4 regions of the Bradyrhizobium sp. ISRA430 genome follow, and region 4 is predicted to be linked to each of the others. Evidence: predicted binding sites of a transcription regulator. Region 4 holds the regulator's gene; each other region holds the start of a gene.
The links. Region 4 encodes HrcA, which represses chaperone genes, less so after heat shock. Its sites were predicted from a motif close to GTTAGCACTCNCNNNNNGNGAGTGCTAAC; they were not measured.
Positions count from the first base shown of each region.

Region 1: the regulator HrcA is predicted to act here: its motif matches at 2,541-2,569, upstream of groES (co-chaperone GroES).
Region 2: the regulator HrcA is predicted to act here: its motif matches at 2,177-2,205, upstream of MTX21_RS30940 (co-chaperone GroES).
Region 3: the regulator HrcA is predicted to act here: its motif matches at 2,548-2,576, upstream of MTX21_RS00850 (co-chaperone GroES).

Region 1 is NZ_CP094516.1:3,934,494-3,938,814, reverse strand. It holds gene MTX21_RS18765 (SPW repeat protein) at 1-91, opposite strand, end outside; gene groL (chaperonin GroEL) at 247-1,887, opposite strand; gene groES (co-chaperone GroES) at 2,103-2,417, opposite strand; gene MTX21_RS18750 (hypothetical protein) at 2,839-2,967, shown strand; gene MTX21_RS18745 (hypothetical protein) at 2,997-3,443, shown strand; gene MTX21_RS18740 (hypothetical protein) at 3,919-4,278, shown strand.
Region 2 is NZ_CP094516.1:6,525,957-6,530,277, forward strand. It holds gene groL (chaperonin GroEL) at 1-1,595, opposite strand, end outside; gene MTX21_RS30940 (co-chaperone GroES) at 1,784-2,080, opposite strand; gene MTX21_RS30945 (hypothetical protein) at 2,401-2,922, shown strand; gene MTX21_RS30950 (protein phosphatase CheZ) at 3,125-3,898, opposite strand; gene MTX21_RS30955 (L,D-transpeptidase) at 4,212-4,321, shown strand, end outside.
Region 3 is NZ_CP094516.1:160,231-164,551, forward strand. It holds gene MTX21_RS00840 (LysR family transcriptional regulator) at 1-106, shown strand, start outside; gene groL (chaperonin GroEL) at 504-2,144, opposite strand; gene MTX21_RS00850 (co-chaperone GroES) at 2,190-2,504, opposite strand; gene MTX21_RS00855 (usg protein) at 2,888-3,175, shown strand; gene MTX21_RS00860 (cupin domain-containing protein) at 3,344-3,889, shown strand; gene MTX21_RS00865 (nucleoside transporter C-terminal domain-containing protein) at 4,104-4,321, opposite strand, start outside.
Region 4 is NZ_CP094516.1:5,439,228-5,443,548, reverse strand. It holds gene hemW (radical SAM family heme chaperone HemW) at 1-515, opposite strand, end outside; gene rdgB (RdgB/HAM1 family non-canonical purine NTP pyrophosphatase) at 502-1,137, opposite strand; gene rph (ribonuclease PH) at 1,148-1,861, opposite strand; gene hrcA (heat-inducible transcriptional repressor HrcA) at 2,027-3,115, shown strand; gene grpE (nucleotide exchange factor GrpE) at 3,192-3,827, shown strand; gene pncA (bifunctional nicotinamidase/pyrazinamidase) at 3,923-4,321, opposite strand, start outside.

The DNA of each region.
Region 1 (4,321 bases), 1.5 Mb from region 4:
GCGTCAGAAACAAGAGAGCCGCTAGGATGAGATTTGCGATATCAACTCCGGATTCCTTCCATTTCAGCTCTGTCCATTTCAGCTCTGTCATTTTCGGCCTCCAGCATGCTCATTTCACACCTTAATCCTAGACACCCTCCGATCCGACGTGCTCAGCCGTCGAACGAGTAGCTCATAACTGCAACGCTCTATTGATCACTTGATTGGGGCCGTCGCGTACCTCGCCACCTCAGTTTGTTCCGTTCCTCATGCCGCGAAGTCCATGTCACTCATTCCGGCGTCCGGCAACGGCGGTTGGGCTTTCTTCTTTGGCAACTCGGCGACCATGGCTTCGGTTGTGATCAGCAAACCCGCCACCGACGCGGCGTCCTGCAACGCAGAGCGAACCACTTTGGTCGGATCGATGATCCCTTTGGAAACAAGGTTGGTGTATTCGCCGTCCTGCGCATTGAAGCCATAGGCGTAGGTATCCTTCTCCAGGATCTTCCCGACGACGATGGAGCCGTCTTCGCCTGCATTGCGCGCGATCTGGCGGGTCGGCCAGGCAAGCGCCTTGCGGACGATCTCGACGCCATAGCGTTGGTCGTCGTTCTTCGGTTTCACGCGCGCCAGTGCCTTCACTGCGCGCAGCAATGCGACCCCGCCGCCCGGCAGGATGCCTTCCTCGACCGCGGCGCGGGTCGCGTGCATCGCGTCGTCGACGCGATCCTTGCGCTCCTTGACCTCGACCTCGGTGGCGCCGCCCACGCGGATCACCGCCACGCCGCCCGCGAGCTTGGCAAGCCGCTCCTGCAGCTTCTCACGATCATAATCCGACGTCGTCTCCCCGATCTCGGTCTTGATCTGCTTGACGCGCGCCTCGATGTCCGCCTTCTTGCCGGCGCCGGCGACGATGGTGGTGTTCTCCTTGTCGATTTCAACCTTCTTCGCGCGCCCAAGCATGTTGAGAGCCACGTTCTCGAGCTTGGCGCCCAGATCTTCCGAGATGAAGGTGCCGCCGGTGAGGATGGCGATGTCCTGCAGCATGGCCTTGCGGCGATCGCCGAAGCCCGGCGCTTTCACGGCGGCAACCTTGAGCCCGCCGCGAAGCTTATTCACCACCAGCGTCGCCAGCGCCTCGCCCTCGATATCCTCGGCGATGATGAGGAGCGGCTTGCCGGCCTGTGCAACCGACTCGAGCAGCGGCAAGAGCGGTTGCAGCCCGGAGAGCTTCTTCTCGTGGATGAGGATGTACGGGTCGTCCAACTCAACCCGCATCTTGTCGGCATTCGTGACGAAGTAGGGCGAGACGTAACCGCGGTCGAATCGCATACCTTCCACGACTTCGAGCTCAGTGTTCAGGGACTTTGCTTCTTCGATGGTGATCACGCCCTCGTTGCCGACTTTCTTCATGGCGTCGGCCAGGAAGCGGCCGATCTCGGCGTCGCCGTTGGCCGAGATCGTGGCCACCTGGGCCACCTCGTCGTTTGTGGCGAGCTTCTTCGAGTTCTTGCCGAGGTCCTCGACCACCGCCTCTGTCGCGAGGTCGATTCCTCGCTTGAGATCCATCGGGTTCATACCGGCGGCCACCGCCTTGGCACCTTCGTGCACGATCGCATGAGCAAGCACCGTCGCGGTCGTGGTGCCGTCGCCGACTTGGTCGGAAGTCTTGGATGCGACCTCGCGCACCATCTGTGCGCCCATGTTCTCGAACTTGTCTTCGAGCTCGATCTCCTTGGCGACGGTAACGCCATCCTTGCTGATGCGCGGCGCGCCGAACGACTTTTCAAGAACCACGTTGCGGCCCTTCGGGCCGAGCGTCACTCTCACCGCATTGGCGAGAATATCGATGCCGCGCAGCATTTTCTCGCGCGCCTCGGTGGAGAATCTGACTTCCTTCGCGCTCATGTTGGTAGCTCCTCAAAGATCCATTGTGTTCTCCCAGACTGGTGGAGCCATCTGGTTCTGTCCGTGCCGGCTGCGGTTGAAGCTCCTGGGCCCACCGTCGCTCCACGCGCTCCAGGACGTGCTTCGGCAGATCTAGTCGCTCCATTCATGCCTCCTTGGCGAGGTCTCGGGAACCGTCCCGAACCAGGCGTGGGGACTGATGGTTGAGTTCGGAGTCAGGCCGCTTTCTTCTTGGCCGCCGATTCTTCAAGCACTCCCATGACGTCGCTCTCTTTCATGATGAGATATTCGATCCCATCGAGCTTGACCTCGGTGCCTGACCATTTTCCGAACAGAACGCGGTCACCGATCTTCAGGTCGATCGGGATCAACTTGCCGGTTTCGTCGCGGCCTCCCGGCCCCACGGCGATGACCTCGCCTTGTTGCGGCTTCTCCTTGGCCGTATCCGGGATGATGATGCCGCCGGCGGACTTTTCCTCGGCTTCGATACGCTTGACGACCACGCGGTCGTGGAGCGGGCGGAACTGCATGCATTCCTCCTTCTGCAAGACCGAATTTTGATAGTGCCGCGCCCGGGAGGCAGAAGCCCTACCCAGGGCGAAAATTGGTGTAGGAATGCGCAAAATCGGTTTCAAGATGTGCCTTCAAAAAAAATTAGCACTCCTCTTGCTTGAGCGCTGCCAGATAAAAAAAAGTACTAATTACAATGAGTTATTTGGCTGGCAGCCCCTTGAAACATCCACCATGCCTCCCAAATCGTTCGCCGCTGAACACCCTTTGCCCGCGCCCCGCAAGCGCCGGGCCGAGGAGGGGCATCGGATGCGCCAGAACAGGGAACGACCCGAATCCGGACCATGCGAGTCGCTCCAAATCTGGCGATCCATCGATGCACGTTCGAGATGGCCGACGCCGCCACCTCGCTCAGGCCGCCTCACTCGAGGAGAAGCGTCCATGCTGCAGGTCGAGGACATCAACGAGGACAAAGTCACCCTCGTTTCGCAACGAGGTTCTGACGATCACCTTGCCCAAGACTGCCAGGCGCAACGCGAGGTGAGGCGTATCGCAATCAATAGCAACTGATCCTGCTCCCGCTTCATCGGGAGGAGTCTATGTCGGACCAGATCCCAAATGTCAGATTGTCAGGGACTGAGGGCGTCGCCGGACAACCGACGGTATGCGCTTCGCCCGATGCCGTCGTCCAAAACGCATCCCAAGCAACGGCGGCAAAAGACCTAGCGGGCGACGATCGCGCGTGGGCCAATCTTGCAAGTAGCTACGCCCATCCAAGCGACGTCCTGCGTGACCCGAAACTATCCGCGGAGCAGAAGCGAAATCTGCTACGTCAGTGGGCGCTAGACGCATACCGCATCGAGTTGTCCGCAACGGAGGGCATGCCGTCGAGCGCGTCCTCGCAGCTCAATGAAGCCATTGATGCGCTGATCGACCTCGACCAGCGTGATACGGAAATTGGCTCCGCGTCATGGCGATCAGAAGCGGCAACGCCATCGCAGCTTTTGGTCGATGCTGGATTTGAACCTGCAATCCGAGCGGGGTGAAAATTCTCTGGCCAGAGACACCGCGCCCTACCGACGATGGCGGGACCGAAATGCGCGTGCCTTCGATTTTTCGCGACGGAGGTCGCTCTCACCCGACCCATAGCCCGAGGTCTTTCAATATTCCTCCGTATGAGCGAAGACCTGCACTGGTCCCCGGGCTCACGAACGGTCTTATGCGTAAGATTGGATGAGGTATCGTAGGTTTGGTTGGTGTGGGGAAAGGCGGTAGCGCTCCCCCGCTACCATATCCAGCGTAAATCCTTGATTTCCCAGAGTTGGCCGATCGATGTTTCGACGCGAGGGATGTCTCGTTGATACATCGTAGTCGTGTCCACACAACCAGCGGAAGTCGCCAATTACATCTGCGTGGTGGCAACGGGACCGGTCCCAGCTCGAGCATCGGATTCCGTAGATTCATGGTGCGCGTCTTGGCCGCTACGGTGGAAAGATCGATCAGATCAAGCGCATCATCGATTTGCTGAAAGCGAAGGAAAGTACCCGGGCGGTCGCGGTGCTCGTCGATCCGTTCCGGGACTTCAATCCGGTGCCCGCAAAGGAGGAGTTCGCATCGTTCTGTTTGGTCGAGTTTCGCCGTCGCAACGAGGCTGGCGGCACGACCGTCGTGGATCCGATCGCGTTCTACCGAGCGCAGGAGTTCGCGCGTTGGTGGCCTGTCAATATCGCCGAGCTGAGACTTCTGCAACGTGAGATCGGCGAGGCTTGCGGTTTTGAGCCCGGTCGGATCACGACCATTGCCGCGGACGCCCGGACCATCGCGCGGTCGCCCACCCAAGTCGCCATGCCACTCATCGACCGTCTTCTCCGCCGATACTAAGGCTGCGGCCATAGTAGCGACGCTGCGGGACTTGGCCGATCAA
Region 2 (4,321 bases), 1.1 Mb from region 4:
GGGGCCGCTTCCTTCTTCGGCAGTTCCGCGACCATTGCTTCGGTGGTGACCAGCAGGCCCGCCACCGAGGAGGCGTCCTGCAGCGCGGTGCGCACCACCTTGGCGGGATCGATGATGCCCTTCTCGACCATGTCGACATAGTCCTCGTTCTGGGCGTCGAAGCCGAAGGTCTCGGACTTGTTCTCCAGGATCTTGCCGACGACGACCGAGCCTTCCAGGCCCGCGTTCTCGGAGATCTGGCGGACCGGAGCTTCCAGCGCCTTCAGCACGATGTTGATGCCGGCCTGCACGTCGGCATTGTCGTTGGAGAGCCGGCCGACCGCCTTCTTGGCACGGAGCAGCGCGACGCCGCCGCCGGGGACGATGCCTTCCTGCACGGCGGCGCGGGTGGCGTTGAGCGCGTCCTCGACGCGGTCCTTCTTCTCCTTGACCTCGATCTCGGTCGCGCCGCCGACGCGGATCACCGCGACGCCGCCTGCGAGCTTGGCGAGACGCTCCTGCAGCTTCTCACGGTCGTAGTCCGAGGTGGTCTCCTCGATCTGCGCCTTGATCTGGCCGACGCGGGCTTCGATGTCGGGCTTCTTGCCCGCGCCGTTGACGATCGTGGTGTTCTCCTTGTCGATCACCACCTTGCGCGCGCGGCCCAGCATCTTCACCGTGACGTTCTCGAGCTTGATGCCGAGCTCTTCGGAGATGAGCTGGCCGCCGGTGAGGATCGCGATGTCCTCGAGCATGGCCTTGCGGCGGTCGCCGAAGCCCGGCGCCTTGACGGCGGCGACCTTCAAGCCGCCGCGCAGGCGGTTGACGACCAGCGTCGCCAGGGCCTCACCCTCGACGTCCTCGGCGACAATGACGAGCGGCTTGCCGGACTGCACCACGGCTTCCAGCACCGGCAGCATGGCCTGCAGGCCCGACAGCTTCTTCTCGTGCAGCAGGATGTAGGCGTCCTCGAGCTCGACGGTCATCTTCTCGGCGTTGGTGACGAAGTAGGGCGACAGATAGCCGCGGTCGAACTTCATGCCTTCGACGATGTCGACTTCGGTGTCGAGCGACTTGTTCTCCTCGACGGTGATGACACCCTCGTTGCCGACCTTCTGCATCGCCTGCGCGATCATCTTGCCAATGGCGGCATCGCCGTTGGCCGAGATGGTGCCGACCTGGGCGACCTCGGAGGAGGAGGCGACCGGCTTGGCGCGCTTTTCAATGTCCTTGATGACGGCCGCAACCGCGGTGTCGATGCCGCGCTTCAGATCCATCGGGTTCATCCCGGCGGCAACCGCCTTGGCGCCTTCGCGCACGATGGCCTGGGCCAGCACGGTCGCGGTGGTGGTGCCGTCGCCGGCGAGGTCGTTGGTCTTGGAAGCGACCTCACGCACCATCTGGGCGCCCATGTTCTCGAACTTGTCCTCGAGCTCGATCTCCTTGGCGACGGTGACGCCGTCCTTGGTGATGCGGGGCGCGCCGAACGACTTCTCGATGACGACATTGCGGCCCTTCGGGCCGAGCGTCACCTTGACGGCGTTGGCGAGAATGTCGACGCCGCGCAGCATGCGTTCGCGCGCGTCTCCGGAAAATTTGACGTCCTTGGCAGCCATGTTCTAACTCCTGAAAAAACTTGGATCGATGGGGCGCCGCGCTTGCCCTCGTCATTGCCGGACCTGGTCCGGCATCCATCATCATTCGAAGAACGATGGATGCCCGGGTCATCTAGCGCGAAGCCGCGCTTCGCGCTTCCGCCCGGGCATGACAGTGGAGCATTCAGCGGCTATTCAGGCGGGTGGCCTTAGGCCAGCACGCCCATGATGTCCGACTCCTTCATGATCAGGAGCTCTTCGTTGTCGATCTTGACCTCGGTGCCCGACCATTTGCCGAACAGCACGCGGTCGCCGGCCTTGAGGTCGATCGGAATCAGCTTGCCGGTCTCGTCGCGGCCGCCAGGGCCGACGGCGACTACCTCACCCTGGGACGGCTTTTCCTTGGCGGTGTCCGGAATGATGATGCCGCCCTTGGTCTTTTCCTCGGCTTCGATACGTTTGACCACGACACGGTCATGCAGCGGACGAAATTTGGATTTAGCCATGACGTTTCCCTTTGGAGGCTCGCTTTGTCGAAAGCAGCGGAAGTGGGTGAGGGCGGCGCTCCCGTCAACCCTCTCCCGAGGGTCAAGCGGCGCGCGCTTAGCAATCGGCCTTTCCGAGTGCTAATAGTGCGCCCGGAAATATGGCTTGGCCGCGATCCTGTCAAGCAAAGCTGGTTAAGCGATTGGTGAGGCGGATATAGGATGGTGGCACTGGAAACTCGTCCGGGGAGCTGGCGCATCAAAGGACGTCATTGCCCCGGCAGCGGTTTTGCGCTTGGCTGCGGGAGGGGTGTGGCCAAGGTCTTGTTCGGGGGAATGCCATGATCAGTTCAGCTCACGCGCGGACGGCTGCCAGTCTGGCCGCCGCCTCACTGTTGGCGCTGTTGCTGGGCGCCTGCGGCGGCGGCACGAGCCTGCCGTCGTTCTCCTCGTCCCAGCCGCCGCCCGAGGCCGAACCCGGCACCGGGCCGGAAATGCCGGCGACGATCCGCGCCGACGAGATCGTCGGCCGCTGGGGCCTCGCCTCGTTCCAGAACCCGGCCGACCGCGCCCGCACCGAGGCCGCCGCACGCGCGCAGTGCAAGAATCCCTACGTGATCGGCGCCGGTTCTTCCGGCGGCGTGATCATGCATCTGGCCGACCAGGCGACCCCGCAGGAACTGCGGCTCAAGGGCTCGCCCAGCGGCAAGAATTATATCGGACCGCCTGGTCCGACCCCCGGCGAGCAGGACCGCGAGATCGTCTCGTTCGACGGCCGCGTCATGATCACCCGCTTCATCGACAAGGACGCCGCCACCCGCTACGGCAACATGGTCTACGTCCGCTGCGCGCCGAGGGCGTAGACTCTCGCCTTCGTCATGCCCCGCGAAGGCGGGGCATCCAGTAATCACCGCCGCGGCTTGAGCCGAGACGCTTGCGTATACTGGATCGTCCGCCCCAGTGCGCAATTGCGCACAAGGCGGACGATGACAGCCGAGGGGATGGCCAAAACAAAAACGCCGGCTTCGCGCCGGCGTTTTGTTTTTTTTCGCAATCTCTGTCCAATCAGTCGAACAGCGCGTCGATGTCGTCCTGCGAGGCGTGGCCGACGTCGCCGGCGAGCTTCGGGCCGTTGAGCAGCTTGGCGTCCTCGTCGCGGGTGTCGACGATCGGCGGCGTATGCGCCTTGATGGCGTCGACGCCACCCCAGATGTCCATCATCGCATTGATGTGCTGCTCGATGAACTTCATCGTGCCCATCACCTTGCTGATGCGCTGGCCGGTGAGGTCCTGGAAGTTGCAGGCCTCGAAGATCGAGATGACGCGTTCCTGGATGTCGTCGGCGAGCCGCTTCTGCTGGTCGACCGAGTCGACCTTGGAGAGCGCGGATGCCGCCTGATCGATCGATTCGGCGGCTTCGAGGATCTGCTGGGTCGCCTGCTCGGTGCCGCCGACGACCGCGCCGAGCTCGCCGTTGACCTTGGCCATCTCCTCGCCGTTGAAGCTCTTGCCATGCAGCACCGCGATCTCGCGCTTGGTGCGGTTGATGGCGTCGTGAATGAGGTCGAGCTCGACCTTGAGCTTCTCGCACTGCTCGATCTGGGCGCGATAGGTTTCCAGCATCGCGCGCGTCTCGGCAACTTCCTGCGCCACGACGGATTCGCTCGGCGGCAGCGCGGCGTGCCCTGCATGACTGCCGCGGGCCATCTGTGCACGGATCGCGCGCAGCTCGGCCATGATCTCGCTATGCATCGGAAGAGCCTCGTCGATTACTTCAGGAATTGGCATCTCGCCGACGACAGCTTCCTCGACGCGAAAACGCTTGCGGTGAACAGCCATTAGGATACTCCCCCCACCTCACTCACGCGTCTTTGTAGGCAGAAGCGATTTAACACGAAGTTCACAGCAGGAACTGTGATGCGGCCGCGCGCGACGGCGCGCAAAGGGGCGATTAACCATGCGAGATCGCCGTTCATCGAAAATAAACGCTGATCGCCAAATTGCGCCTGTCTTGACGGCGTGGTGAATCGAAACGCGCTCTGCGTTTACCAAACCGATTTGCTTTTGATCTTTATTGACCACGTCGCGAGCGCGGATCAGCCAACCGCTCCACGACGAATGTGATCTAGACGAAACAGTACAGAGTACGTCGATGTTCAAGAGAATGTCTGTCGCGCTGCTCGGCAGCGCTTGCACCTTCATGACCGGCGCCGACCGCGCGATTGCCTTCGACAACAGCGTGCCTTCCGATCCGCCCGTGGT
Region 3 (4,321 bases), 3.3 Mb from region 4:
TCGCGACGTCTGGCTGCTGGTGCAGAACCATCTCAGGCGCGATCCGGCGACGCGCTTGACCATCGACTGGCTGCGGCTGTGCTTCAGGGATCTCGCGCATCGTTGACTGCCGACGGGCGACCGACAGCCGCGTGATGACCGCGATAGGCTTCGTGCCGAAGCTCGAAGAGCGAAGGCGGAAGCGCGAGCCCGGAATCCATACCCCAGGCGGTTGGAATGGTCCACTACGTCTACATCTTCGCCAGCAGGAAGCACGGCACGCTCTACATTGGCTGAGCAGAATCCGAACTGGGATGATCTCTATCCCAGGTTAGCCAACTGACGTTCGTGGTTATGGATTCCGGGCTCGCGCCCAACGGGGCGCGCCCCGGAATGACGAGGGGGAGAGCCGGCAAAAACAAAAACCCCGGCATCGCTGCCGGGGTTCTGCATTTCGTGGAGCGAGATCCCGGCTCTGCGGTGCACCGCTGCGCGCTGCACCGCGTCCGGGACGACTTCGTCGATCAGAAGTCCATGCCGCCCATGCCGCCGCCCGGAGGCATCGCGGGGCCGGCGCCGCCCTTCTTGGGCAGCTCGGCGACCATGGCTTCCGTGGTGATCAGCAGAGCTGCAACCGAGGCTGCGTTCTGGATCGCGGTGCGCACGACCTTGGTGGGGTCGATGATGCCCTTGGTGACCAGGTTGCCGTATTCGCCGGTCTGGGAGTCGAAGCCGTAGTTGTAGGCCTTGTTCTCCAGGATCTTTCCGATGATCACCGAGCCGTCTTCACCGGCGTTGATCGCGATCTGGCGAGCCGGCGCGGACAGCGCCTTGCGCACGATCTCGACGCCGGTCTTCTGGTCGTCGTTCTTGGTGCGCAGGCCCTTGAGCTGCTCGGAGGCACGGAGCAGGGCGACGCCGCCGCCCGGGACGATGCCTTCCTCGACAGCCGCACGGGTCGCATGCATCGCGTCATCAACGCGATCCTTGCGCTCCTTCACCTCGACCTCGGTCGCGCCGCCGACGCGGATCACCGCGACGCCGCCTGCGAGCTTGGCGAGACGCTCCTGGAGCTTCTCGCGGTCGTAGTCCGAGGTGGTCTCCTCGATCTGCGCCTTGATCTGGGCCACGCGCGCCTCGATGTCGGCCTTCTTGCCGGCGCCGTTGACGATCGTGGTGTTCTCCTTGTCGATCATCACCTTCTTGGCGCGACCGAGCATGTTGAGCGTGACGTTCTCGAGCTTGATGCCGAGATCTTCCGAGATCGCCTGGCCGCCGGTCAGGATCGCGATGTCCTGGAGCATGGCCTTGCGGCGATCGCCGAAGCCCGGAGCCTTGACGGCCGCGACCTTCAGGCCGCCACGGAGACGGTTCACGACGAGGGTAGCGAGCGCTTCGCCCTCGACGTCCTCGGCGACGATGACCAGCGGCTTGCCGGTCTGCACCACGGCCTCGAGCAGCGGGAGCAGCTCGTTCAGCGAGGAGAGCTTCTTCTCGTTGATGAGGATGTAGGCGTCATCCATCTCGACGCGCATCTTGTCGGCGTTGGTGACGAAGTAGGGCGAGATGTAGCCGCGATCGAACTGCATGCCCTCGACGACGTCGAGCTCGGTCTCGAGCGACTTGGCTTCCTCGACGGTGATGACACCCTCGTTGCCGACCTTCTTCATGGCGTCGGAGAGGAACTTGCCGATCTCCGCGTCGCCGTTGGCCGAGATGGTGCCGACCTGGGCGATCTCGTCATTCGAGGTGACCTTCTTCGAGTTCTTCTCGAGGTCCGCAACCACGGCTTCGACCGCGAGGTCGATGCCGCGCTTGAGGTCCATCGGGTTCATGCCGGCGGCGACCGACTTGGCGCCTTCCTTCACGATCGCGGCCGCGAGCACGGTCGCGGTGGTGGTGCCGTCGCCGGCCGCATCAGCGGACTTGGAGGCGACTTCGCGCACCATCTGGGCGCCCATGTTCTCGAACTTGTCGTCGAGCTCGATCTCCTTGGCGACGGTGACGCCGTCCTTGGTGATGCGCGGAGCGCCGAACGATTTGTCGAGAACGACGTTGCGGCCCTTCGGGCCGAGGGTGACCTTCACTGCATTGGCGAGGATGTCGACGCCACGCAGCATCTTGTCGCGCGCCTCAACCGAGAATTTGACTTCTTTGGCTGCCATCTGGATTTTTCCTTAAGGGTTTGACTGAGGGAGAGAGAGGGGCTCTTAAGCCGCCTTCTTCTTGGAATCGCTGACCTCGAGGACGCCCATCACGTCGCTCTCCTTCATGATCAGCAGGTCCTGGCCGTCGATCTTGACTTCGGTGCCGGACCACTTGCCGAACAGCACGCGGTCGCCGACCTTCAGGTCGATCGGGATCAGCTTGCCAGCCTCGTCGCGGCCACCGGGGCCAACGGCGACGACTTCGCCCTGGGAGGGCTTTTCCTTGGCAGTGTCGGGAATGATGATGCCGCCAGCGGTCTTCTCTTCTGCGTCGATGCGCTTGACCACGACGCGGTCGTGAAGCGGACGGAATTTCATGCAGTCCTCCTAAGCAGTTGCACGAGTTGAGGATTTTCAGCTTGTTAGCAATCGTTACCAGCGAGTGCTAGCACAAGCGAGGTTGAAATAGGACAGGAATTTTGCGGGAGCAAGGGCTTGTAGCAGAAAAATCAGCACTCCCAAGCGCGCGTTGCCAGCTTCCCTTTTCCATCGTTAACCGACCTGCGGAGCCCGTATTAGCACGGGCGCGCATCTGCTGCTAACGCATTGAATTTCAACAGCTTGTTAAACTTTTGGGCTTGAGATGGATTGTCAGTTTGCGTCACATTTCTCTCATGTGAGCGCATCTCCACCGGGTGGCTCGTCGGGCACACGGGATCGAGCCAGCCCCCTGAATATGCGCTCCTGCAAAGGAGGTTGGCATGGGCTTGCCGGTTGGGGGTGTTTCCGAGGACTTCCGGAAACAGATGCTTGGTTACGGGCTGACGACGGCGCAAATTCTCTATCGGATGCCGGATCATCCCTCGCTGCTGCAGACTTACGTCTGGCAGAACTACGATGTCTTCCCGAAATTCCCGGCGCTGACCGACTTCCTGGCGTTCTGGGAGGAGAAGCTCGACGGTCCGCTGTTCTCGGTGACGGTGGCGCACTCCAAGCTGATCAAGCCCGCGGAGCTGCGCGCCGTGGACGGCGTGTTCAGGCTGAACTGACGCCGGGCTCGGACTCGTAGGGTGGGCAAAGGCGCGCTTGCGCGCGCCGTGCCCACCAACCTCTCCACGATCGCATCTCGCGCTGGTGGGCACGCTTCGCTTTGCCCACCCTACGATTTCCCCAATCTGTGCTAGCCTCTCGCCCATAACAACAACGGGAGGCAACTCATGGCCAAGACCAAGAAGCCGGCATCGCGCAGCGCCGCACAGCCTGCGGTGAAGAAGAGGAGCGGCAGCAAGGCCGCGGCGCGGTCCTCGGCGCGCAAGGCGGTGAAAGCGAAGGCGCGCACGACACCGGCCAAATCGTCCGCCAGGAAGGCTGCGCGGCCGAAGCAGCGCATCGCCGTCAGCCATCACCGCGAAGAAGACTTCAAGGCCGACGGCCTGCGCGCCTACGCCCAGTATCGCGACCTCGGCATCTCCGATGCAACCCATGGCCTCGCACAAGCGCATGTCATCCGCCTCTTGCCACCGTGCAATCCGGCCGAGGTCTCAAAGCTCCACTATCACGACGTCGAATTCCAGATGGTCTATGTGCTCAAGGGCTGGGTGAAGACCTATATGGACGGCCAGGGCGAGACGCTGATGACGCAAGGCAGCGCCTGGACCCAGCCGCCGAAGATCAAGCACATGATCCTCGACTATTCGGATGATGTCGAACTGCTGGAGGTGATCCTGCCGGCGGAATTCAAGACGGTGGAGTTGAAGGCGTAGCCGTTCTCTCGTCGTCATTGCGAGGAGCGCAGCGACGAAGCAATCCAGACCATTTCCGCGGATGAATTTCTGGATTGCTTCGCTTCGCTCGCAATGACGTTCTCTTACCTCAGCCTGTAGCCCGGATGGAGCGAAACGAAATCCGGGAAGGCCGCGAACACCGGAAGCGATGTCCCGGATTGCGCTGCGCTTCATCCGGGCTGCAGGTTCGGCCTCAGGTCATGACCCCCACCACCGCCCCCATCAAACACGTCGTCAGCGTCCCCGATACGATCGACTTCAGCCCGAGCGCATTGATCTCCTCGCGCCGCTCCGGCGCCATCACACCGAGGCCGCCGATCATGATGCCGAGGCTGGCGAAATTCGCAAAGCCACACATCGCGTAGAGCATGATCAGGCGCGAGCGTGCGTCGAGCGCGTCCGGCGCAAGTT
Region 4 (4,321 bases):
GTCTGGTCGGGGCGGGCGTAGATCAGGTCGAAGGAGTAGCGGTCGAACGAGCGGCGCGCGATAGCGACCGCATCGAGGGCCTCGCGTGCGCTGTGCAGGCGGCCCAGCGCTTTCAGCGAGGCATCGTCGAGCGCCTGCACGCCGAGCGAGACGCGGTTGACGCCGGCGGTACGATAGCCGGCGAAGCGTGTGGCTTCGACGCTGGTGGGGTTGGCTTCCAGGGTGACTTCAACGTCGCCCGCGACGTGCCAGTGCTTGCCGATCGCATCGAGCACAGCGCCGACCGTTGCCGGCTGCATGAGCGACGGCGTGCCGCCGCCGAGGAAGATCGAGGTGACCTCGCGGCCGGGCGCGCGCTCGGCGGTGGTCGCAATCTCGCGCGCGAAGGCCGCGGCGAAGCGCGCCTCGTCGATCGCGACGTGGCGAACGTGGCTGTTGAAATCGCAATAGGGGCACTTCGACAGACAGAACGGCCAGTGCACGTAGACGCCGAAGGCTTCCTTAGCGCGTCTCAAGGCAGATCTCCGCCAGTTTCACGAAAGCGCGGGCACGGTGCGACAGGCCAAGGCCGAGCGGCGGCACGCCGTGCTTTTCGATGCTGGTCATCTCGCCGAAGGTGCGGCTGTAGCCGTTGGGCAGGAACATTGGATCATAGCCAAAGCCGGCTGTGCCGCGCGGTGGCCACACCAGTGTGCCGTCGACGCGCGCTTCGACCTCCTCGAGATGACCGTCCGGCCAGGCGACGCAGAGCGCGGAGACGAAGTGTGCCGTGCGCTTGTCGGCCGTGGTCGCGCCGCGCTCCTGCAACAGGCGTTCGATCTGCGCCATCGCCGCGGTGAAGTCTTTGGTCGGACCGGCCCAGCGTGCGCTGTAAATGCCCGGCGCGCCATCGAGCGCGTCGACCACGATACCGGAATCGTCGGCGAAAGCCGGCAGCTTGGCCGCCCGCGCTGCGGCTATTGCCTTGATCGCGGCATTGCTGCGGAAATCGTGGCCGGTCTCGTCGGGCTCCGTGAGGCCGAGCTCACCGGCCGAGACCGCCTCGACACCGTGAGGCGCCAGGAGCTCGCGCATCTCGGCGAGCTTGCCGGGATTATGGGTCGCGATGACGAGCTTTCCGGTGATTCGGCGGTGCATGGCCTATTGACTACGCCACTGCCAGTTTCTGCAAGTCCACGAGGCGCGAGACGCCCTTGCGTGCCAGCGCCATCAGCGCCAGGAACTCGGTTTCCGTGAACGGCTCGCGTTCCGCGGTGCCCTGTACCTCGATGATGCGGCCATCGCCCGTCATGACGAAATTGGCGTCGGTCTCGGCCTCCGAATCCTCGGCATAGTCGAGGTCGAGAACCGGCGTGCCGTTGTAGATGCCGCAGGAAATCGCGGCGACGTTGTCGCGCAGCACATTCGCCTTGATCATGTTGCGCGCCTTCATCCAGTTGACGCAATCGGCGAGCGCGACCCAGGCGCCGGTAATCGACGCCGTACGCGTGCCGCCGTCGGCCTGGAGCACGTCGCAATCGACCGTGATCTGGCGCTCGCCGAGCGCTTCGAGGTCGATGATGGTGCGAAGCGAGCGGCCGATCAGGCGCTGGATCTCGACGGTGCGGCCGCTCTGCTTGCCGGCGGAGGCTTCGCGGCGGGTGCGCTCCAGCGTCGCTCGCGGCAGCATGCCGTATTCGGCGGTAACCCAGCCGCGGCCCTGGCCCTTCAGCCACGGTGGCAGGCGGTCCTCCAGCGTGGCGGTGACCAGCACATGGGTGTCGCCGAATCTCACGAGGCAGGAGCCTTCCGCATATTTGACCACGCCGCGCTCCAACGTCACGGGGCGCAACTCGTCGGGCGCACGGCGGCTTGGCCGCATGGGAAATCCTCCAAAACTCGCGGGAAAAGGCTGTTCGCGGTGCTTGTAGGAGCGGGAAGGGTGGGCGGCAAGGTTTTTTCGCCCCGATATCCGCCGCTCAACGCCGCGCTTGTCAGAACCATCAAGGATAGACAAATTACAAGTATCTGAGAGGAGTTAACGTCTGTGGCCCACCACGATCCGATCCATCTGATCGCGCCGCGCGCAGGCCTTGCCCAGCTCAACGAGCGTTCCCGCGACATCTTTCGTCAAATTGTCGAAAGCTACCTCGCGACCGGCGAGCCGGTTGGCTCGCGCAATATTTCGCGGCTGATCGCGGTTCCGCTGTCGCCGGCCTCCGTCCGCAATGTGATGGCCGATCTCGAACAGCTCGGCCTGATCTACGCCCCGCACACCTCCGCCGGCCGGCTGCCGACGGAACTCGGCCTGCGCTTCTTCGTCGACGCCCTGATGCAGGTCGGCGAGCTCAACGAGGCCGAACGGCAGTCGATCCAGAGCCAGCTTGCCTCCGTCGGCCAGGCCCAATCGGTCGAGGCGGCGCTGGACCAGGCGCTGACGCGGCTGTCGGGGCTCACCCGGGCCGCCGCGGTCGTGCTGACGCCGAAATCCAATGCGCGGCTGAAACACATCGAATTCGTCCGCCTGGAACCGGAGCGGGCGCTGGTGGTCCTGGTCGGCGAGGACGGCCAGGTCGAAAACCGCGTGCTGTCGCTGCCGCCCGGGGTTCCATCCTCGGCGCTCACCGAGGCCAGCAATTTCCTCAATGCGCGGATCCGGGGCCGGACGCTGGTGGAGGCGCGACTCGAGCTCGAGACCGCGTTGGGGCAGGCCCGCGCCGAGCTCGATCAACTGACGCAGAAGGTGATTTCGGCCGGTATCGCGAGCTGGTCCGGCGGCGAGAGCGAGGATCGCCAGCTCATCGTGCGCGGTCACGCCAATCTGCTTGAAGATCTGCATGCGCTGGAGGACCTTGAGCGCGTGCGCCTGTTGTTCGACGACCTCGAGACCAAGCGCGGTGTGATCGACCTTTTGGGCCGTGCCGAGACCGCCGAGGGCGTGCGGATCTTCATCGGAAGCGAGAACAAGCTGTTCTCGTTGTCCGGCTCGTCCACCATCATCTCACCCTATCGGGATGCCGCCGGCCACATCGTCGGCGTCTTGGGCGTGATCGGGCCGACGCGGCTGAATTATGCCCGCGTGATCCCGACCGTGGACTACGCCGCCCGCATCGTCAGCCGCCTGCTGGGTGGCTGACCCCGTTTTCGGCCGATCACGGGCGCTTGATTTTCGTGCTCCGAGGCACGATATCCCAGCCAACAAATCCCTAGAGATGAGTTCGAGACAGCAGCCGATGACCGATCAAGACCGGCAACCCGAAGACACGGCCACGCCGACCGGCGAGCCCGTGGTGTCGAAGCCCTATGTGATGCCCGACGATCCCGAGCCAGGCTCGGTCGAGACGTTGCAGAAGGAGGCGGCCGAGGTGCGCGACCGGATGCTGCGGACGCTGGCGGAGATGGAGAACCTGCGCAAGCGCACCACCAAGGAGGTCGCGGATGCCCGTCTCTATGGCATCACCGGCTTCGCCCGAGACGTGCTCGAGATTGCCGACAACCTCCAGCGCGCGCTCGATGCAGTTCCGGCCGAGGACCGCGCCAATGCCGATCCCGGCCTGAAATCGCTGATCGAGGGTGTCGAGCTCACCGAACGCTCGCTGCTCAATGCGCTCGAAAAACACGGCGTGAAGAAGTTCGATCCGCAGGGCCAGAAGTTCGACCCGAATTTCCAGCAAGCGATGTTCGAAGTGCCCGATCCGTCAGTGCCATCAGGCACGGTGGTGCAGGTCGTGCAGGCCGGCTACACGATTGGCGAACGCGTGCTGCGGCCGGCGCTGGTCGGTGTCGCCAAGGGCGGAGCCAAAGCCGCGCCCGCGGCTAACAACAACGAGCCAAATAGCGCGGTGTAAGCCGCGCTTCCCGTACGCGTACAGGCGCAGACCTTCATCCTGACGAGACGGCGCTTCGCGCCTCCTCACCATGAGGGTTGAGAGTGTTGCGCGATCTACGCGCTCACCGCGATATCGCTCGACTGAATCCGCTTCACGCCGGCCTTGGCCATGTCGGCCCAGGCTTTGGCGAGCGAGCCCTGCGTATCGATGCCGCGGCAGGCGTCCTCCACGACATAGACCTCGAAGCCCGCCTTGCGCGCGTCGAGGGCAGTCCAGGCGACGCAGAAATCGGTCGCCAGGCCTGCAACGAAGACGCGCTTGATCTTGCGCCCTTTGAGATAGCCGGCGAGTCCGGTCGAGGTCTTGCCGTCGGCCTCGAGGAAGGCCGAGTAGCTGTCGACCTCCTTGTGAAAGCCCTTGCGGATGATCAGCTCGGCGTGCGGGATCGAGAGGTCCTTCGAGAGCGCGGCGCCGTCGGTGCCCTGCACGCAATGATCCGGCCACAGCACCTG